DNA from 3 places in the Solibacillus cecembensis genome. Region 2 is predicted to be linked to each of the others. Evidence: predicted binding sites of a transcription regulator. Region 2 holds the regulator's gene; each other region holds the start of a gene.
The links. Region 2 encodes Rex, which represses fermentation and respiration genes when NADH is low (regulators of the CRP and FNR family bind a similar motif). Its sites were predicted from a motif close to TTGTGAAATATTTCACAA; they were not measured.

Region 1: a site for Rex is predicted at 3,877-3,894, ahead of ACQKIH_RS19320 (formate/nitrite transporter family protein). Genes of this name have one in related genera too.
Region 3: a site for Rex is predicted at 2,313-2,330, ahead of cydD (thiol reductant ABC exporter subunit CydD). Genes of this name have one in related genera too.

The regions. Positions count from the first base shown of each region.
Region 1 is NZ_JBNNMF010000028.1:4,400-10,409, forward strand. Features, by position in the region: gene ACQKIH_RS19290 (HTH-type transcriptional regulator Hpr) at 1-56, shown strand, start outside; gene ACQKIH_RS19295 (DUF3267 domain-containing protein) at 341-883, shown strand; gene ACQKIH_RS19300 (hypothetical protein) at 937-1,122, shown strand; gene ACQKIH_RS19305 (YjcZ family sporulation protein) at 1,255-1,353, opposite strand; gene ACQKIH_RS19310 (peptidylprolyl isomerase) at 1,497-2,345, shown strand; gene ACQKIH_RS19315 (zinc ribbon domain-containing protein YjdM) at 2,408-2,743, opposite strand; gene ACQKIH_RS19320 (formate/nitrite transporter family protein) at 2,858-3,634, opposite strand; gene serC (3-phosphoserine/phosphohydroxythreonine transaminase) at 3,955-5,052, shown strand; gene yhaM (3'-5' exoribonuclease YhaM) at 5,114-6,010, opposite strand, start outside.
Region 2 is NZ_JBNNMF010000021.1:71,075-77,084, reverse strand. Features, by position in the region: gene tsaD (tRNA (adenosine(37)-N6)-threonylcarbamoyltransferase complex transferase subunit TsaD) at 1-731, shown strand, start outside; gene ACQKIH_RS17215 (hypothetical protein) at 1,263-1,649, shown strand; gene ACQKIH_RS17210 (ABC-F family ATP-binding cassette domain-containing protein) at 1,742-3,679, opposite strand; gene ACQKIH_RS17205 (redox-sensing transcriptional repressor Rex) at 3,809-4,444, shown strand; gene ACQKIH_RS17200 (twin-arginine translocase TatA/TatE family subunit) at 4,522-4,752, shown strand; gene tatC (twin-arginine translocase subunit TatC) at 4,770-5,591, shown strand; gene ACQKIH_RS17190 (CPBP family intramembrane glutamic endopeptidase) at 5,671-6,010, opposite strand, start outside.
Region 3 is NZ_JBNNMF010000006.1:156,697-162,706, forward strand. Features, by position in the region: gene cydC (thiol reductant ABC exporter subunit CydC) at 1-588, opposite strand, end outside; gene cydD (thiol reductant ABC exporter subunit CydD) at 572-2,287, opposite strand; gene ACQKIH_RS07565 (aminotransferase class I/II-fold pyridoxal phosphate-dependent enzyme) at 2,553-3,716, opposite strand; gene ACQKIH_RS07570 (methionine biosynthesis PLP-dependent protein) at 3,713-4,828, opposite strand; gene ACQKIH_RS07575 (ABC transporter permease) at 5,054-5,734, opposite strand; gene ACQKIH_RS07580 (osmoprotectant ABC transporter substrate-binding protein) at 5,731-6,010, opposite strand, start outside.

The DNA.
Region 1 (6,010 bases), on a different contig from region 2:
CCTTCCAAGATTTTAAAGATACCTTTAAAGAAGCAAAACATACTACTCCAATCTAACTTCTTTCAGCGACCGTCCAAACAGTCGCTGAAAGAAGTTGCCCCCGGCGGATGTCACGGAATCGGAAAGGCTTTTTTTGTGCCAGCACAAAGCCGATTCCGGACGCAATTATGCCGAAGCATAATTGATTAAATATTAAAAAAGAGTGTCTAGATACACTCTTTTTTTTGCATAAAGATATATTTGTACGACTGTCTCTAATTTATGTAGTATGATAGAAAAACATACACATACGATTTACTTTTCATACATTTCATTATGCAATACACTTAGGAGGATACTCGTGCACTGTTGGAAAACAATTAATATTGAACGTGATTATGGTACTACAAGGCTCTATTTATTAGCTTGCATTGTTTTTGTTTTAGTATTTTGCTTTTCTTATATTGCATTGAGCTTTCAATTTATCGCGCGTCATGAAGCGCATTATTTATGGTTGCTTATAATAGCCATTCCTTTTATTTACCCAATTCATAAAGCACTTCATTATTTCGCTTTATTTAAATACCGAAAATCGGTTGTTTTTCACTTTAAAATACGATACATTTTCATTCCGATTATTCATATGCAGTTGCAACAGAGTATTTCTAAAAAAATGTATTTATTTACATTGCTCACACCGTTTATGTTAATTAACACTGCTCTTATAATTGGCGGCTTGTACGTTCCGCAATACGCCCATTATTTTAGTTTTTTATTGGCTTTTCATTGTAGCATTTGTTTAATGGATATTTTATATGTTAAACATTTAATGTCCGCGCCAAAGAATGCTATAATCGAGGAAACACCTAGAGGCTATGAAATTCTTGTCCCCTTAAATTTATAAAGGGGAATTCATACACATCTTTAAATTTAAGGTTGTAAGGGGGAGGAGTAAATTTGCTATTACTAATTGTCATTCTATTTTCGATTTTATACTTATTCCAAATTAATCGGATGACAGCTGCTCTTTGTATTCAAAAAGATATTCCTGAAGAAAAGCAGCCGAAAATATTCCGTACGATCAATGTACTCATTACGATTTTATTGATTTGTCTATATGTAGAAGTTTTAATGGCCGTATAATAATAAAAAAGGTGCACACGCTATAGTGAGCACCTTTTTTGCATCTCTCATTTACCAATGTCAATTAAAATGGTTATTCCTCAATTTTTTTAAATTGTAGAACCATCATTTACTATGTCAATCCATTTTTAATTAGTAAATAAACGCTGCACCTACGATAATCAATAAAATGAACAATACGACTAATAGTGCAAAGCCTGAACCTGAACCATTATAGCCTCCGCCACCCATCACGTCACCCCCTATCTATCATCTATCGTATGCACATTGCTTGGTAAAACTTAGGCTATTACTTGTATGGAACCATTTTGTTTTTTAATCGTTTATGTTATAGTAACTAATGCATTCATAGAAAGTTAGGAGCGTAAGAAAAAATGAAAAAATCACTTTTTGCATTAACATTAGCTGCTTCAATCGGTTTAGCAGCTTGTAGTAATCCTGGCGATGAGGTAGTTGTCTCAACAAATGTTGGCGACATTACTCAAGAAGACTTTTACAATCAAATTAAAGAAATCGCTGGTGATCAATTATTACAACAAGTAGTAATTGAGAAAATTTTAAATGATAAATATAAAGTAACTAAAGAAGAAATTGAAGAAGAGTTCAAAACTGTTAAAGAACAACTTGGCGAAGGCTTAGAAGCAGCTTTAGCACAAGCTAACTTAACTGAGGAAGGCTTAAAAACAAATATCCGCTTCAGTCTTTTACAAAAAAAGGCAATAGCGGATGTTGAAGTAACAGATAAAGAAATTCAAGCTTATTATGACCAAGCTAAACAAGAATTAAATGCTCGTCATATTTTAGTTGAAGATGAAGCAACAGCAAAAGAAGTTGCTAAAAAAATTAACGCGGGTGAAGATTTTGCTGCAGTAGCAAAAGAATACTCAAAAGATCCAGGTTCAGCTGAAAAAGGCGGCGATTTAGGCTGGTTTACAGTTGGAATGATGGTTCCTGAATTCAATGACGCTGCATATGCACTTGAAGTAAATAAAATTAGTGAGCCCGTTCAAACGGTTAACGGCTTCCACATTATCCAAGTAACAGAGAAGCGCGATGTGAAAGATTTCGGAACTTTAGAAGATAAAAAAGAAGAAATCCGTGAATCAATTGCAGCTTCTAAAGGCGACTGGGATACAAAAGTAGCACAATTACTTAAAGAAGCGGAAATTAAAGTGAACGACGCGGACTTAAAAAATGCATTTTCTGGCATTGAAACAAAATAATTAGTCATAAAAAAAGACAGCCTTTGGTCAATAAAAAAACCATGGCTGTCTTTTATTCTTTTTTAGTTCTTCTTAACGAATTCCGATTTTAACTTCATCGCACCGAAACCATCAATTTTACAATCTATGTTATGATCGCCTTCAACTAAGCGAATTCCCTTTACACGTGTGCCAATTTTTAGCGTAGATGAACTACCTTTTACTTTTAAATCTTTAATAACCGTTACGTTATCACCATCTACTAATAAATTCCCATTAGCATCACGAACGACTAGCCCTTCTTCAACAGCTTCTTCCGTTTGTGACCATTCATGTGCACATTCAGGACAAACGAACATTTGTCCATCTTCATACGTATATTCTGAGCCACAACTCGGGCAACTTGGTAGTTTCTCCATAATCCTAACCTCCAGTCAATATTTCCTCTATACTGTCATACTTACAAAGCAATAACAAGTCGATGCTTCTTAATGTACCTTTTTCGCTCAAAACTTAGTATAATTGAGCCATTTTTAATCTACATTACGCTTCCCTTGCTCCGTTAGCCATAACCCTAATCCTAAAACAACCGCACCTCCGACAATATTCCCCGCAGTAACCGGCACTAAATTATGCAGCGCACCGCTAAAGGTAATTGCCTCCCCATGTGGGATCATAAACGCTAATGAAAACAAAGTCATATTGGCGATGCTATGTTCAAAGCCCGACATAATAAACGGGAAAATACAGCAAAAGATAATCATAATTTTAGCAGCTTCACTTTTTAAGCGATACGTGCACCATACGGCTACACAAACGAGGGCATTACATAAAATTCCTCGAAAGAACAGCTCCATCGCAGGTGCTGACATTTTTGCCGTTGTAACTTTTTCAACAAAATTGGCGGTCTCCCCTATTGCCATACCCGACATAAAAAATAGCCACGCACAAATAATAGAACCGATAAAATTGCCAACATAACTATATGTCCATACATTGATTAAATCTAATACGCTTGTCCTTTTTTCTAACGTTCCAATGGACATAACCAAATTATTTCCTGTAAATAAATCCGCCCCACTAAGCGTCACCATACAAAGCGCTACACCAAATGCTAACCCTTGAATAATTTTCATACTCGGTACATTGGTCGGTGATAACAATCCTCCAATGACAATAAATGTGATAATGCCAAATCCAATAAATAGTCCCCCATAAAATGCGAGCATTAAAAAACCGAACTTTGACGTACGAACCGTTTGTGCTTTTTTCTCAGCTATCGTTGCAATAGCGTGGAAAGTTTCAGTCATTAGTAGACCACCTCATTATTACGATGTATTCATCAAGATTATAACAATATAATCATGGAATGTATGTACCTCATTTCCAGTGTGAAATATATGAATATTCACCTTTTCGCCATTTTTTGAATTATTTATAAAATTTAGCGTATTGTTTTTCATTAAAACACGAACGTTTTATTGTATATTTGTTCAGAAATTCGTATACTTAACATTCATTATTCTCTTTTATGTGCTTTCTAAAAAGAATTTCGTGAATTTTCCCACATATTCATGAAAAGAGTATAATATCAAGGTAGTATTTATTAATTACACAAGGAGTGTTTCCAATGACAGTAACATCAAATCGCGCATATAACTTTAATGCAGGTCCATCAGCATTACCACTTGAAGTATTACAAAAAGCACAGGCGGAACTTGTTGATTTTAAAGAAACAGGTATGTCTGTAATGGAGTTAAGCCACCGTAGTGCTACATTTGAAGCGGTTCATAACGAGGCAATTGCTCGCTTACGCAAACTTTATGACATTCCAGAAAACTATGAAGTGCTATTCCTACAAGGTGGAGCAAGCCTTCAATTTACGATGATTCCTATGAACTTCCTAGCGCAAGACCAAAAAGCAAGTTATATTCAAACAGGTGCTTGGTCAGAAAAAGCTTTTAAAGAAGCTAAATTTTTCGGTACACCCGTTGAAGCTGCAAGTACTAAAGCAAATAACTATAAAAACATTCCAACAGTTGAAGAAATCCAAGTAGAGCAAAATGCAGCATATGTTCACTTAACTTCAAACAACACGATTTTCGGTACGCAGTGGAAAACATTCCCGACAACGGGTGATGTGCCATTAATCGCTGATATGTCTTCTGATATTTTATCTAAAAAAGTAGACATTTCGAATTTCGCGATGATTTATGCGGGCGCTCAAAAAAATCTAGGTCCTTCTGGTGTCACTGTTGTGATCATCCGTAAAGACTTCCTAGAAAAAGCAAATCCGAACATCCCAACAATGTTAAAATACGATACACATGTTGCAAACAATTCTTTATACAATACACCACCAACATTCGGTATTTATATGCTTGGTGAAGTATTGAAATGGGTTGAAGAACAAGGTGGCGTAGATACGATCGAAAAACGCAATGAAGAAAAAGCAAAATTAATTTACGATGCAATCGATCAGTCAAATGGCTTCTATTATGGTCATGCAACGGAAGATTCTCGTTCATTGATGAACATTACATTCCGCGTAGCAGATGAAGCTTTAGAAAAAAAATTCTTAGCTGAAGCAAAAGAAGCAGGTTTTGTTGGCTTAAATGGTCACCGTTCAGTAGGCGGCTGCCGCGCATCTGCATACAATTCTGTACCAGTAGAAACTTGCCAAGCATTAGCAGACTTCATGGTAAAATTCCAACAGGACAATCAATAATCACCAAATATGAAAAGGACATCCACATAGTAAAATCGTGGATGTCCTTTTCTCTTGTCGATTAAATCGTAGGCTTATAAAACGAACGGTTATCTAATGGGAATAGACGCTCTGTAAATTCGCCTGGCTTCGCTTTATCAAGTGCACGCGTTAGCATATTCATTTTCGCATCAATATTATCAATATAATGTAAAATTTCCGCTTCTTGAATCATTGGCTTTTTCGGGCTACCCCATTCTTCTTTACCATGGTGAGATAACACTAAATGTTGAAGTAACATCACTTCTTCACCTTCAATTTTCAGCTCAGTTGCCGTAAGTCCAATCTCATTGACCATAATCGAAATATGCCCTAATAAGTTTCCTTCCACTGTGTAGGCAGTGCCCACAGGTCCTGATAACTCTATTACTTTACCAATATCATGTAAAATGACACCCGCATATAATAAATCACGATTCAATGTTGGATATAGGTCACAAATTGCGCTACTTAATTTTAGCATTGAAACAACATGATCAAGTAAACCTGATGCATAATCATGATGATTTTTAGTTGCAGCAGGGAAAATGATTAAACTGTCGTAATGCTTTTTCATAATATGACGTGTAATACGTGAAATATTTGGGTTTTGAATTTGGAAGAAGAATTGTGTTAACTGCTCGTATAATTCCTCTTTTGGTACAGCTGATGTTGGTAATAAATCACTAATTTGAACCCCTTCATCTTCTCGTACAGGACGAATTTGTTTAATTCTAAGTTGATTTTTCCCACGGTAATCGTGAATTTCTCCGCCTACTTTTACGATGATTTGTGCGCGGTATAAATTTTCATGCTCTTCATTTATATCCCAAAGTTTGGCCTCGATATCTCCACTGCGATCTTGCAAAACAAGAGACATAAATGGCTTTCCAACAGTCGTGACTCCTTTTTTTGCCTCTTTAATTAATAAAAATTGGTC
Region 2 (6,010 bases):
CAGCGAAAGTATTTGCCTTTGTGCATGGCTTGCCGCTTATTGGAACGCATCATATTGCAGGGCATATTTATGCAAATGCTTTAGTGCAACCAATGGAATTTCCTTTATTAGCGCTCGTCGTGTCTGGAGGACATACTGAGCTTGTTTTAATGAAGGAGCATGGGTCATTTGAGGTTATTGGTGAAACGCGTGATGATGCAGCAGGAGAGGCGTATGATAAAGTAGCGCGTGTGTTAAATATGCCATATCCAGGTGGACCGCATATTGACCGTTTAGCCCATGAAGCGACAGAAGCGGTATCATTTCCACGTGCTTGGTTGGAAGAGGGTTCATATGATTTCAGCTTTAGTGGATTAAAATCAGCGGTGATTAACTATAAGCATAATATGGATCAACGTGGGGAAGAAATTATTCCAACACAAGTTGCAAAAGGCTTCCAAGATAGTGTTGTGGAAGTGTTAACAGCGAAGACATTGCGCGCAGCTCGTCAATATGAGGTAAAACAAGTAATTGCTGCGGGAGGCGTTTCTGCGAATAAGGGATTACGTACATCTTTAGAACAAACATTTACTGAAGAAGGTATTCCGTTTTACGTGCCACCATTAAAATTATGTACGGATAATGCGGCTATGATTGGTGCAGCTGCTTATCAAATGTACGGGGCAGGCATTCGTGGGAACTTAGCGATGAACGGTCGACCAGGTATGGAATTAACGAATTGGGTAAAATAGTATAGAAATGGTTAGCATAAGTAATACTGTGAATTTAAATCACAGTTACTTATGCTTTTGTTTTTTTGAAATAGCATAAGAACGCGAAATACGTATTTTTAGTAAAAAAATTGTTGTTTACGTAGCCATTTGTATTAAAGAAGAATTTTTCTGAAAAATTATCCACAAAACAATTCACATACCCACAAAATCAATTGCGAACATGCGTACTTATGCACAATTTGTGGATAACTTGTGCATAACATGTGATTTATCTATATATAGTATTGGTTTTTACACAGGTAACTACATAGAATAAAATCTAAAACTGTGGACAGTGTGGAAAAGTCTGTTGATATGTTGATACGACTGCATTTGTTTTGTGTATAAAATTGTGGAGATTTTTGTTGGAAAATTGTATATTGACCAAGATATATGACGAAACTTAGCGATAGTAGGTTTGAATCTGTTAATGGCATGGAATAGTAAATCAAATGGAATAATAGTTTATAAGAGAAGATCAGCTCACACACAATAAAAGGAGGTTCTTGTATGAATTATTTAAAAGAACGTAATAAGATGCGAATGCTTTTGATTGGTGGTGTGCTATTGGCAATCGTTGTTCTGTTTCTGTTAAACTTGGTGCAATTAGGACTATATGTAGCATCCTTTAATGGGTTATTTTTGTTAGCGGCGATTAGTTGTTATCCACTTGCGATTGTATACGGGCGACGTCAAATCGTCGATATTTTTAATAGTATTCGCAAAGGGGACCGTCAGCCATTTCGTTTACGGAAATTCCGTTCACCGATGAAGCCAATTTATACATTACTAAACTTAATTATTGCTACATTAACAACTGTATTCTTTGGCTGGGCTTACGGAGCGTATACGGCTTATCAAAAGTTACAAATGTTAAAGGGCTTTCATGTAAAATAACCAATTACAGCTTGGTGTAATTGCGTCCAATGAGTGAAGATTAAAAGGAGAACGTTGGCATAATGTATGCAACGTTCTCCTTTTTTAGTAGTTTATAAATTTTCGAGTTCTTCGCTTAGTTCGAGCCATTCCATTTCAAGTGTATCATGCTGTTCTTTTGTGTCATTCAACTCTGTTTGAATGGCCAGTGTTTTTTCATGGTCAGAAAAAATTTCTGGGTCGCATAATTGTTCCTCAAATAGCACAATGGATTCATCGAGGGTCATCATATTTTTTTCGATTTCCTCAATAGAACGACGGATTTGACGTTCGCGTTTTTTCGCGTCCTTATCAATCATAGAAGTCGTTTTCGTAGCTGGAGCAGTGACATTTTTTGCTTCTAGCGCGGCAGCTTTCATTGCAGCTAATTCTTCAAGCTCTTGTTTTTTCTCCAAATAATAATCGTAGTCCCCTAAATATTCGAAGGAACCTGTGCCAGATAGCTCTACTACTTTTGTAGCGATACGATTAATGAAATAACGGTCATGCGAAACGAAAAGTAATGTTCCAGGATAATCAATTAACGCATTTTCTAGAACTTCCTTGCTATCTAAGTCCAAATGGTTGGTAGGCTCGTCCAGTACAAGGAAATTAGCTTTTTGCATCATTAATTTAGCTAAAGCGAGTCGTGCTTTTTCGCCACCTGATAATGAATTGACGTGCTTGGCCACATCATCCCCACTAAATAAAAAGCGCCCTAAAATGTTGCGAATATCCTTTTCATTCATTAAAGGCCACTCATCCCATAGTTCGTTTAGTACAGGCTTATTCGAATGAAGCTTTGCTTGCTCTTGATCATAATAGCTAATTTGCACATTTGTGCCGTAGCGAATGTCACCAGCGAGCGCGGCTAAATCTTTTACAATCGTTTTAAGTAATGTCGACTTTCCAACACCGTTTGGACCGACAAGTGCGATGCGGTCTTCGCGGAATACGCGTAGCTGAATATTTTTAGAAATCTCCTTATCGGTATAACCGACTGCCAACTCGTCAATCGATAATACATCGTTCCCACTTTGGCGCTCAATCGAAAAGCCGAAATTTGCACTTTTCTCATCGCCATCAGGAGAGTCCATCCAGTCTGTTTTTTCAAGCACTTTGCGACGAGATTGCGCCATTTTGGTTGTTGAGGCACGTGCGAGATTTTTTTGAATAAATGTTTCGAGTTTCGCCTTTTCATCAACTTGACGTTCGAACATTTTTAAATCACGTTCATAATTTTTCGCTTTTTCATCTAAATAAGCGCTATAGTTCCCTGTAAATTTTGACGCTTTTGTTCGGGATATTTCGTAAACAATAGATACGACTTGATCTAAGAAGTAACGGTCATGCGAAACGATTAAAATCGCGCCTTCATAGCCTTTTAAAAAGCCTTCTAGCCAAGAAAGTGTCTCGATATCTAAATGGTTCGTAGGCTCGTCCAAAATGAGTAAATCTGGCTTTGAAAGTAATAATTTGGCTAATGCTAAGCGGGTACGCTGACCACCAGAAAGTGACTGAATGGGTTTCGGATAATCTTCAGGGAAAAACTGCATCCCATGTAAAATCGAGCGTGTATCCGCCTCGTATTGATAGCCACCTGCTTCTTTGAAATCGTGCTGTAGCTGATCATAATCGGCCATTACACGTGCATAAAGCTCGGTATTTTCATAAATACTTGGGTCGGCCATTTGCTGTTCTAATTGGCGCAACTTTTGCTCTTGTCCACGTAATACGCTGAAAATGGTCATCATTTCGTCCCAAATTGTCAGCTCGGAATCAATTTTCGCATGCTGCTCTAAATAGCCAACCTGCACGCCTTTTGGAATAATGATTTCACCCGAATCATAGCTCATCTGCCCAGCAATAATTTTTAATAAAGTTGATTTCCCGGCACCGTTACGTCCTACGAGTGCAACGCGGTCACGATGCTGAACTTCTAACTTTACACCGCTTAAAATTTCGTCGGTAATAAAAGATTTATATAATTGATTTACTTGTAATGTAATCATATTTACACCTCTATTTCTTCCCTCTAGTTTATCGGATGAAGAGGGGACACGCAACGGTGGATACTTTACTTGTGGCGATAGGTTTAGTAAGATTATAACGATTTCCAAAAGTATGTAGGAGGAGAATGTGTGAAACCAGAAACAAAAATTCCACAAGCAACTACGAAAAGACTTCCTCTGTATTATCGATTTTTGCAAAATTTTGCAAATGAAGGCAAGAAACGAATTTCATCACAGGAATTAAGTGATGCAATGAAAATAGATTCTGCAACCATTCGACGTGATTTTTCTTATTTTGGTGCTCTTGGAAAAAAGGGTTACGGCTATGAAGTACAGCACTTACTCGAATTTTTCCGTAAAACACTAGACCAAGATGAGGCAATGAATGTTGCACTAATTGGTGTCGGAAACTTAGGACATGGTTTACTTAAATACAACTTCCAAAAGAATCATAATACGCGAATTGTTGTTGCATTTGATACAAAAGCGCCATATGAAGGAACGACGATTAGTGATATTCCTGTATTTCATCCAGATCGTTTAGAGGAAATGTATGAAGAATTTAGTGCAGAACTGGCTATTTTAACGGTATCGTCACGCTCTGCTCAAAATATGGCGGACCGCCTCGTTAAAATGAATGCAAAGGGAATTTTAAATTTCACCCCGGTTCGTTTAGCTGTTCCGGATACAATTAAGTTAATGAATATTGATTTATCCGTGGAATTACAAGCGCTCATTTATTTAGTACGTAATTCAAATCAGTAACAAATTGTTCATGAATACTATTAGCCAAAAAGATATAGATACGGTAAAATGTACATATAATAGAGGAGGTGGCTGTCGTGGTTGTGCATTTAAATGCGATTGGACCAGTAAGCCTAGTTATTATAGGAGTCGTTGCAATTTTAATTTTCGGACCAAAAAAGTTACCAGAGTTAGGTAAAGCAATGGGTTCGACGCTTCGTGAATTCAAAAATGCGACAAAAGGCTTGGGCGAAGACGATGATGATGTTAAGAAGAATAATGCTACCGTTATCGAACATAAAGATAACGAAAATAATCAAGCTAAGTAAATTAAGGATGTCTTAAAATGAATCCAGAAGAAAGAACTGTAATAGAACATTTGAATGAATTAAGAAGTCGCTTGTTTGTTACAGCGATTTTCTTTATTCTTGCTTTGATTGGTGGTTTTTTTGTAACGGAGCCCATTATTCACTTTATTCAGCATAGTGATGAAGCTTCACAATTTGAGTTGCATGGTTTTAACCCGACAGATCCTTTAGCGGTATTTTTAAAAGTAATGTTTGTTGTGTCTTTTGTCTTTACGTCGCCTGTATTACTGTATCAGCTTTGGTCATTTATTACACCAGGCCTACATGAAACCGAGCGTAAAGCGACACTCAAATATATCCCGTATTCATTCCTATTATTTATTGCAGGGATTAGTTTTTCATACTTTGTGTTATTCCCTTATGTGATGAATTTTATGATGAAACTATCGAACGACTTAAGCATTACGCAAACTATTGGGATTAATGAATATTTTAATTTCCTGTTTTCATTAGTTGTGCCGTTTGGAATCGTGTTTCAACTACCTGTCGTCACGTTATTTTTAGCGCGTATTGGCATATTGAATCCAGAACTAATGGTCAAGTTCCGTAAGTACTCGTACTTTGTCTTATTTGTACTAGCTGCATTTTTAGCACCGCCCGATTTTATATCAAACTTAATCGTAGCTGTGCCATTATTTATTCTTTATGAAGTGAGTATTGTGATTTCTCGCGTCGGCTATCGCAAGTTTGTCGAGGCAGAGGAGCGACGAATTCGTGAGGAACAAGAGGCTGCACAAACGATGCAAGTAGAGCAATTACTAGAGGAACAACGTAGGCAAATGGAACAAATGAATAACTAAATATTTCTTAAACCATATAAAAACGCTATTTCCCAATATAAGGAGATAGCGTTTTTTAGTGATGAAAACGGATTGAAAGTCACTTTGGTGCATTATCAATGATTTGTTGGAATGTATCTGCATACATTTGAACGACTGTAACGAAGCCATTTAATAAAACATGTGCGATGATGGATGTTAGTAAGCGTTTCGTTTTGTAGTAAAGGAAGGCGAAAACCATTCCGCTAATCGCATATATAATAATATGCGTGAAATCCATATGAATGGCAGCAAATACGAAAGAACTAATAATGCTTGCTATCCAAAAATTATAATTTTGAACAATTGAACCAAAAATAACACGACGGAAAATAAGCTCTTCTAAAATAGGACCGAGTAATACTGTGGCAATGATCATCACTGGTGCAACTTTTGTGATG
Region 3 (6,010 bases), on a different contig from region 2:
TAAAAACTCAGTTGTATCGGTCAGGAGTTCGCGTTTATAGGGGGCAGGTTGTGTTTTCCTTGCGATTAAAAGCGTTGGAATAATGACAGCCACTAATAAAAATCCAAGTACTAACAGCAAGGCTATCCAAATCGAGAAAAATGCCGTGAAAATGACGGTCCCCAAAAATACAAGCAACGCAACGAGCGGTGGATAAACGACACGTAAAAAGAAGTTTTGAAGCGTCGTGACATCATTCGTAATACGAGCTAACAATTCACCACTTTGATAATGTAAAAATAACTGATTGGCAATGGGCTCTAACCGGTCAAAAAAACGCATTCGAATGGCGGATAAAAGGGAAAATGTCACGCGATGCGAAATATAATGCTCTGCATATTTGCTCGTCGATTTTGCGACACCAAATATTTTCAAAAAGGCAGTTAAAATTAATATGACATAAAACGGTGGCATTAAGGCTGCTTTTGAAATAAGAAAACCGCTTTGTGCAAAAAGGGCAACCGCTGTTAAGCCGCTTATCGTACCCGCAATTAACGCGAGTAGCATCTCTTTTTTCTCATGCCAAATCATTTCATAAAGCTCTTGCATCGGGCAAACCTCCTTTTTTCATCGCCTCAAAATACCGTTCGTGTTGCAATGCTTCAGGTGTACCGCTCGCATGAATGGTGCCATTTTCCAAAATGTATAGAAGATCGGCATGTTGCAATGTTTCGAAGCGGTGGGTTACGAGAATGACGGTTGCATGAGATTTTAAAGTTTGAATCGCATGGGCAATGAGCTGCTCAGTTAACACATCGAGTCCAGCAGTAGGTTCGTCGAAAAACACGACGGTAGGCTGATGAATAAAAGCACGAGCAATGGCAATCCGCTGTTTTTCCCCACCAGATAGTCCGCGACCTGCTTCCCCAATTTTCGTATGGAAACCATCTTGTAAGGAAGTAAACCAATTGCCTAATTGCGCTTTTTGTAATGCATGCCAAATCGCCTCATCGTCAATGGTTTTTCCCATCGTCAAATTGTCTCGCAGTGTACCAGCAAATACGTACGGATGTTGTGAAATCATCGTCATTTGCGCATACCAGCTTTGTTCACTGCATTCGGTGCGAGCGATGCCGTTTATGAAGAGAGAGCCGTGCGTTAGTTCCACTGCGCTTGATAGCATATTTAAGACGGTTGTTTTGCCATGTCCAGTCGGTCCGATAATGGCCACCGTTTTCTTTGCTGGAATGTCGATAGTAATTGGTCCAATCGTAGTCCCATCTGGATAACGATACTCGGCACCTTGTAGTGCAAGAGCAGGGGCGGGCGTGATTGATTGTTGTCCCCATGTGACTGTCTGCACCTCTTTTTCAAGCTCTGTTTGAATGAGCTGCATTGCGCCAAGGCTGCCTTTCCCAGCATGAAACGCAGTACCTAATTCCTTTAAAGAGCTGTAAAATTCAGGTGCTAATGTTAAAACGAAAAATGCTGCAGCAAAGCCGAGCGTCTCAAATACAATCATTTGAAAGCCGATTTCAAGTGCGACAAGCCCGACACCAAGCGTAGTGATAAGTTCGATAAACAGCGTTGATGCAAACGCAATTTTTAACACATCGAGTGTCGTTTCCATAAAGCGTGTATTGTAATGTTGTAAAATATTTCGTTGTTTTGCGCTTTGTGAAAAAAGCTTCAGCGTCTGTAAACCTTGTAAAACATCTAAAAATTTTCCAGAAAAGCGATTCATATTTTCAAGCTGTTGTTCCGATTTTCTTTTCGTTTGTACACCGATAATAATATAAGAAAGAGGAATAAACGGTGCCGTTATGAGCAAAATGACCGCGCTCATTGGATGGGCAAAAAATACGGCAATTAATAAAAACAATGGCACAACGAACGTTTTCATTGTTTGCGGTATATATTCCCGAAAATAGGCGTCGAGCTCATCAACCGTGTCGACGAATAACGAAACTTGATAGCCCGTTTGCTGTAATTTTATATTTTCAATGGAATCTTGACCCCAGCGAGTGAGGAGCTGGGCGCGTATCGATTTTTTAACATGTGCGGAAAGTTGATTACCTGTCCAATGAAGAAAATAATTAGATGTAACCCGAAGTGAAATCGCCAAAAGCAGTCCGTATACATATGGTAAAACGGCTGTAAAAGCGGATTTTTGAATAAATACAGAATCCACAATTTGAATGATGCTATATGCTTGTAAAACAATCGCGAGTCCAAGCAGTAGGGCAATAAACATGAGCGTCAAACGGTAATTTTTCATTGATGGAATCCATTTTTGAAACTGGCGCATTCTATTCCCCCTAAATAAAGCATTATTGTTATTTATTTCACTCTTTTAGATAGATTAAACACAAAAAAGCTAAAGAAGGGGGAGATTCAGTGATTTTTTATAGGGGAGACGGATAGAAAGGGAACAGTGACGGATAGAAAATGAAAAATGATGGATAGCCGCAGTTATTTTATAGGAAATAACAGCAAAAATCGCGCATAAGAAAAAACCAGGCAAGAAGCTACCTGGTTTTATTAGGAGTAATAGGGCATTTAACTAAAAAAATTCAGCGAGCAGCTTGAGCCTTTTCCAATGCTTGTTTAAAATCTTCTAGTAAATCGTCTTCATTTTCTAATCCGACTGAAAAACGTAGAAGACCGTCTGTAATACCGCGTTTCGCACGTTCCTCTGGTTCCATTGCCGCGTGACTCATTTTCGCAGGGTACGATAAAATCGATTCAACTCCGCCAAGGCTCACTGCGAATACTGGGATTTTCATGGCTTCAACGAAAACTTTTGCTATCGTATAGCTCGGTAAAGTAAACGATAGCACTGCACCAGCAGATGTACTCTGGCTTGCATGAATTTCATAGCCTGGATGTGATTTTAACCCAGGATAATAAACGTTTTCTACAAGTGGCTGCGCTTCTAAAAATTCAGCGATGCGCATAGCTACACGCGATTCCTCATTAAAACGCACAGCGGTAGTTTTCATATTTTGGATGAGAGTATAGCAATCTTGTACACCTAAAACAGAGCCAAAAGAGTTTTGGATGAAATAAATACGATCAGCAAGCGCCTCATCTTTTGCTACTACAAGTCCCGCAAGGATGTCAGAATGACCTGATAAAAACTTCGTTGCCGAATGAATGACCACATCTACACCCATTTCGAGTGAACGTTGATGAAGCGGTGTCATAAATGTATTATCTAAAAACGTCATTGCACCGTTCGCCTTTGCGATATCAACAACTGCTCGAATATCCGTAATGCCAAGTGTTGGATTAGAAGGAGTTTCGAGATAAATCAGCTTCGTTTCCGGTTTTACTGCTGCTTTGATTGCTTCAATATCTGTAAAGTCTACAAATGTATGCGTAATGCCAAAGCGCGGCAATACTTTCGTCACAAAGCGGTATGTACCACCATATACATCCTCGGTAATGACAATATGGTCGCCAGCAGATAAAATCATAAAGCAGGCAGATACAGCCGCCATCCCAGTTGCAAATGCAAATCCGCGGTGACCACCTTCAAGTTCAGCAATCGCTTTTTCAAGGGCTGCTCTTGTTGGATTGCCAGAACGGGCATAGTCATATTCGCCAAATTCATCGATTGATTCTTGATGGAATGTTGAGGATAAATACATTGGGACATTGACTGCACCTTTTTTATCCGCGAAGCCTTCACGAACAGCACCATGAATTAACGCGGTTTCGATGCGATTATTCATGCGAATTCACCTCGCAATGTATCAAAGACTTGCTGTAAGTCAGCAATTAAATCGTCCGCTTCCTCAACGCCAATCGAAAAGCGTAGTAGTCGGTCACAAACACCGCGCGCGACACGTTCTTCATATGGAATGTCCGCATGCGTTTGCGTTGCAGGGTACGTGATGAAGCTTTCCACACCACCTAAACTTTCAGCAAATGTAATAAGCTGCATCGCTTTTAAAAATGGATTAACCATCGCGGCATCCTTCACTCGGAATGACAGCATGCCACCTTTACCTGTATATAAAACATCCGTTACAAGTTGTTCAGTAGCTAAATAAGCAGCGATTTTTTTACCATTTACATCATGTTGCTTTAAGCGTAAATGCAATGTTTTTAATCCGCGAATTAAAAGCCAAGAATCCATCGGTGATAGCACTAAGCCCATTCCGTTATGCATAAATGCCAGCTTGTCACAAAGTTCTGCCCCTTTGGCAACAACAATTCCTGCAAGCACATCATTATGACCACCAATATATTTTGTTGCACTATGTAATACAATATCCGCGCCTAATTCAATCGGGCGTTGGAAATATGGTGTATAGAACGTATTATCAACAATTAACAACAGGTCATGCTTTTTCGCTAACTCGGCATAAGCGACTAAATCAATTTCCTGCATTAACGGATTTGTCGGTGTTTCAATGAATAACGCTTTCGTATTTTCTGTAATTAATGATCCCACTTCATTTAAATTAACAAAGGCGTTATAAACAGGACGGATGTTGTAGTTTTCTGCGTATGTTTTAAATAATCGGTAAGTACCACCGTATAAATCGTCCGGTACGATAATTTCATCGTTTGGTTTGAAAATAGAAAGAACTAATTGCACAGCCGCCATCCCAGAGCTACATGCAAATCCAGCATCGCCACTTTCTAAATCTGCCATGCCACGTTCCAACAGTTCACGTGTTGGATTTTTTGTACGTGAATAATCATAACCTGTTGATTCACCAATTCCTGCATGCTTATACGCAGTCGACATATAAATCGGTGGGTTCACCGCACCTGTTTTCGGATCGCTTAAATTGCCAAGCTGAACTAATTTTGTATCAATTGAACGTTGTGACATGAAAGAACACTTCCTTTTTGAATTTACGAAACATTTGCAATGAATCGATTATTACTTCAATTTAACATGAGAAAGTGTTCGGGACAATAGGGGGACAGCTGAAATGTAAAAAACGATGGAATTTCGATAAGAAAAGGAGGAATAAGCATTTAAGTGGGGGATAAATTGATAAAAGAGACATCTTCTATATAAAATAAAAGATGCCTCATAATGTAAAATATTCAATTAGACCGTACGAAGCTTTTTCCGTTTCGTCGGGTCGAGGCGCCGCTCCAACCACAAGAGCAATATGTCTGCCAAAATCGCCATAAGAGCAGTAGGAATCGCACCTGCTAATATGATGGCTGTTCCGTTCGTTGCATTGGTACCGCGAATAATAATGTCGCCTAATCCACCTGCACCGATAAAGGCACCAATCGCGACAATCCCAATCGCGACGACTAACGCAATGCGAATGCCTGTAATGATGACCGATATGCTAAGCGGTAATTCAATCATATAAAGTACTTGCAACTTGGTCATGCCCATCCCACGTCCCGCATCCGTTAAGCTGCGATTAATCGTTGTAATGCCGACATGCGTATTTTTAATAATCGGTAATAACGAATAGAAAAAGACGGTTACAATGACAGTCGTTTTTCCAAGACCTAAAACAAGCATAATCATCGCCATTAATGCGAGCGTCGGAATCGTTTGAATAATATTCGCTAAAGTAGTAATCGGTCCTGTGAAGCGCGGGAATTTTGAAATATAAATACCAATTGGAATGCCGACAACTGAGGCGAGTAAAACACCATAAATGGATAACAAAAAATGACTTACAAATTGCGAAAAGATATAGGATCCGTTTTCATTCATGTAGAAGAAAAATTGCTCTACAACGGATAGTTGCGTTATGTCAGTCATGGCGTGTCACCTCCTGCGAAGTAATTATTTTCCATTAAAAAGTTTTTAGCGACGATACGAGGTTCAATTAAGTTATTATCTGCTAAAAAGTTTAAACGCTGCATTTCTGCGTTCGAAATTTGTCCGACAAGAAGTTGTAATACTTTTTTCACTTCTGGCTTTTCCTCTAATATAAGGTTGGTCGCAAAAGGAGACGCATCATATGGCGGGAAAAATTGAAGGTCATCTTCTAAAACGACTAAATCATACGATGCGATTCGTCCATCTGTCGTGTAG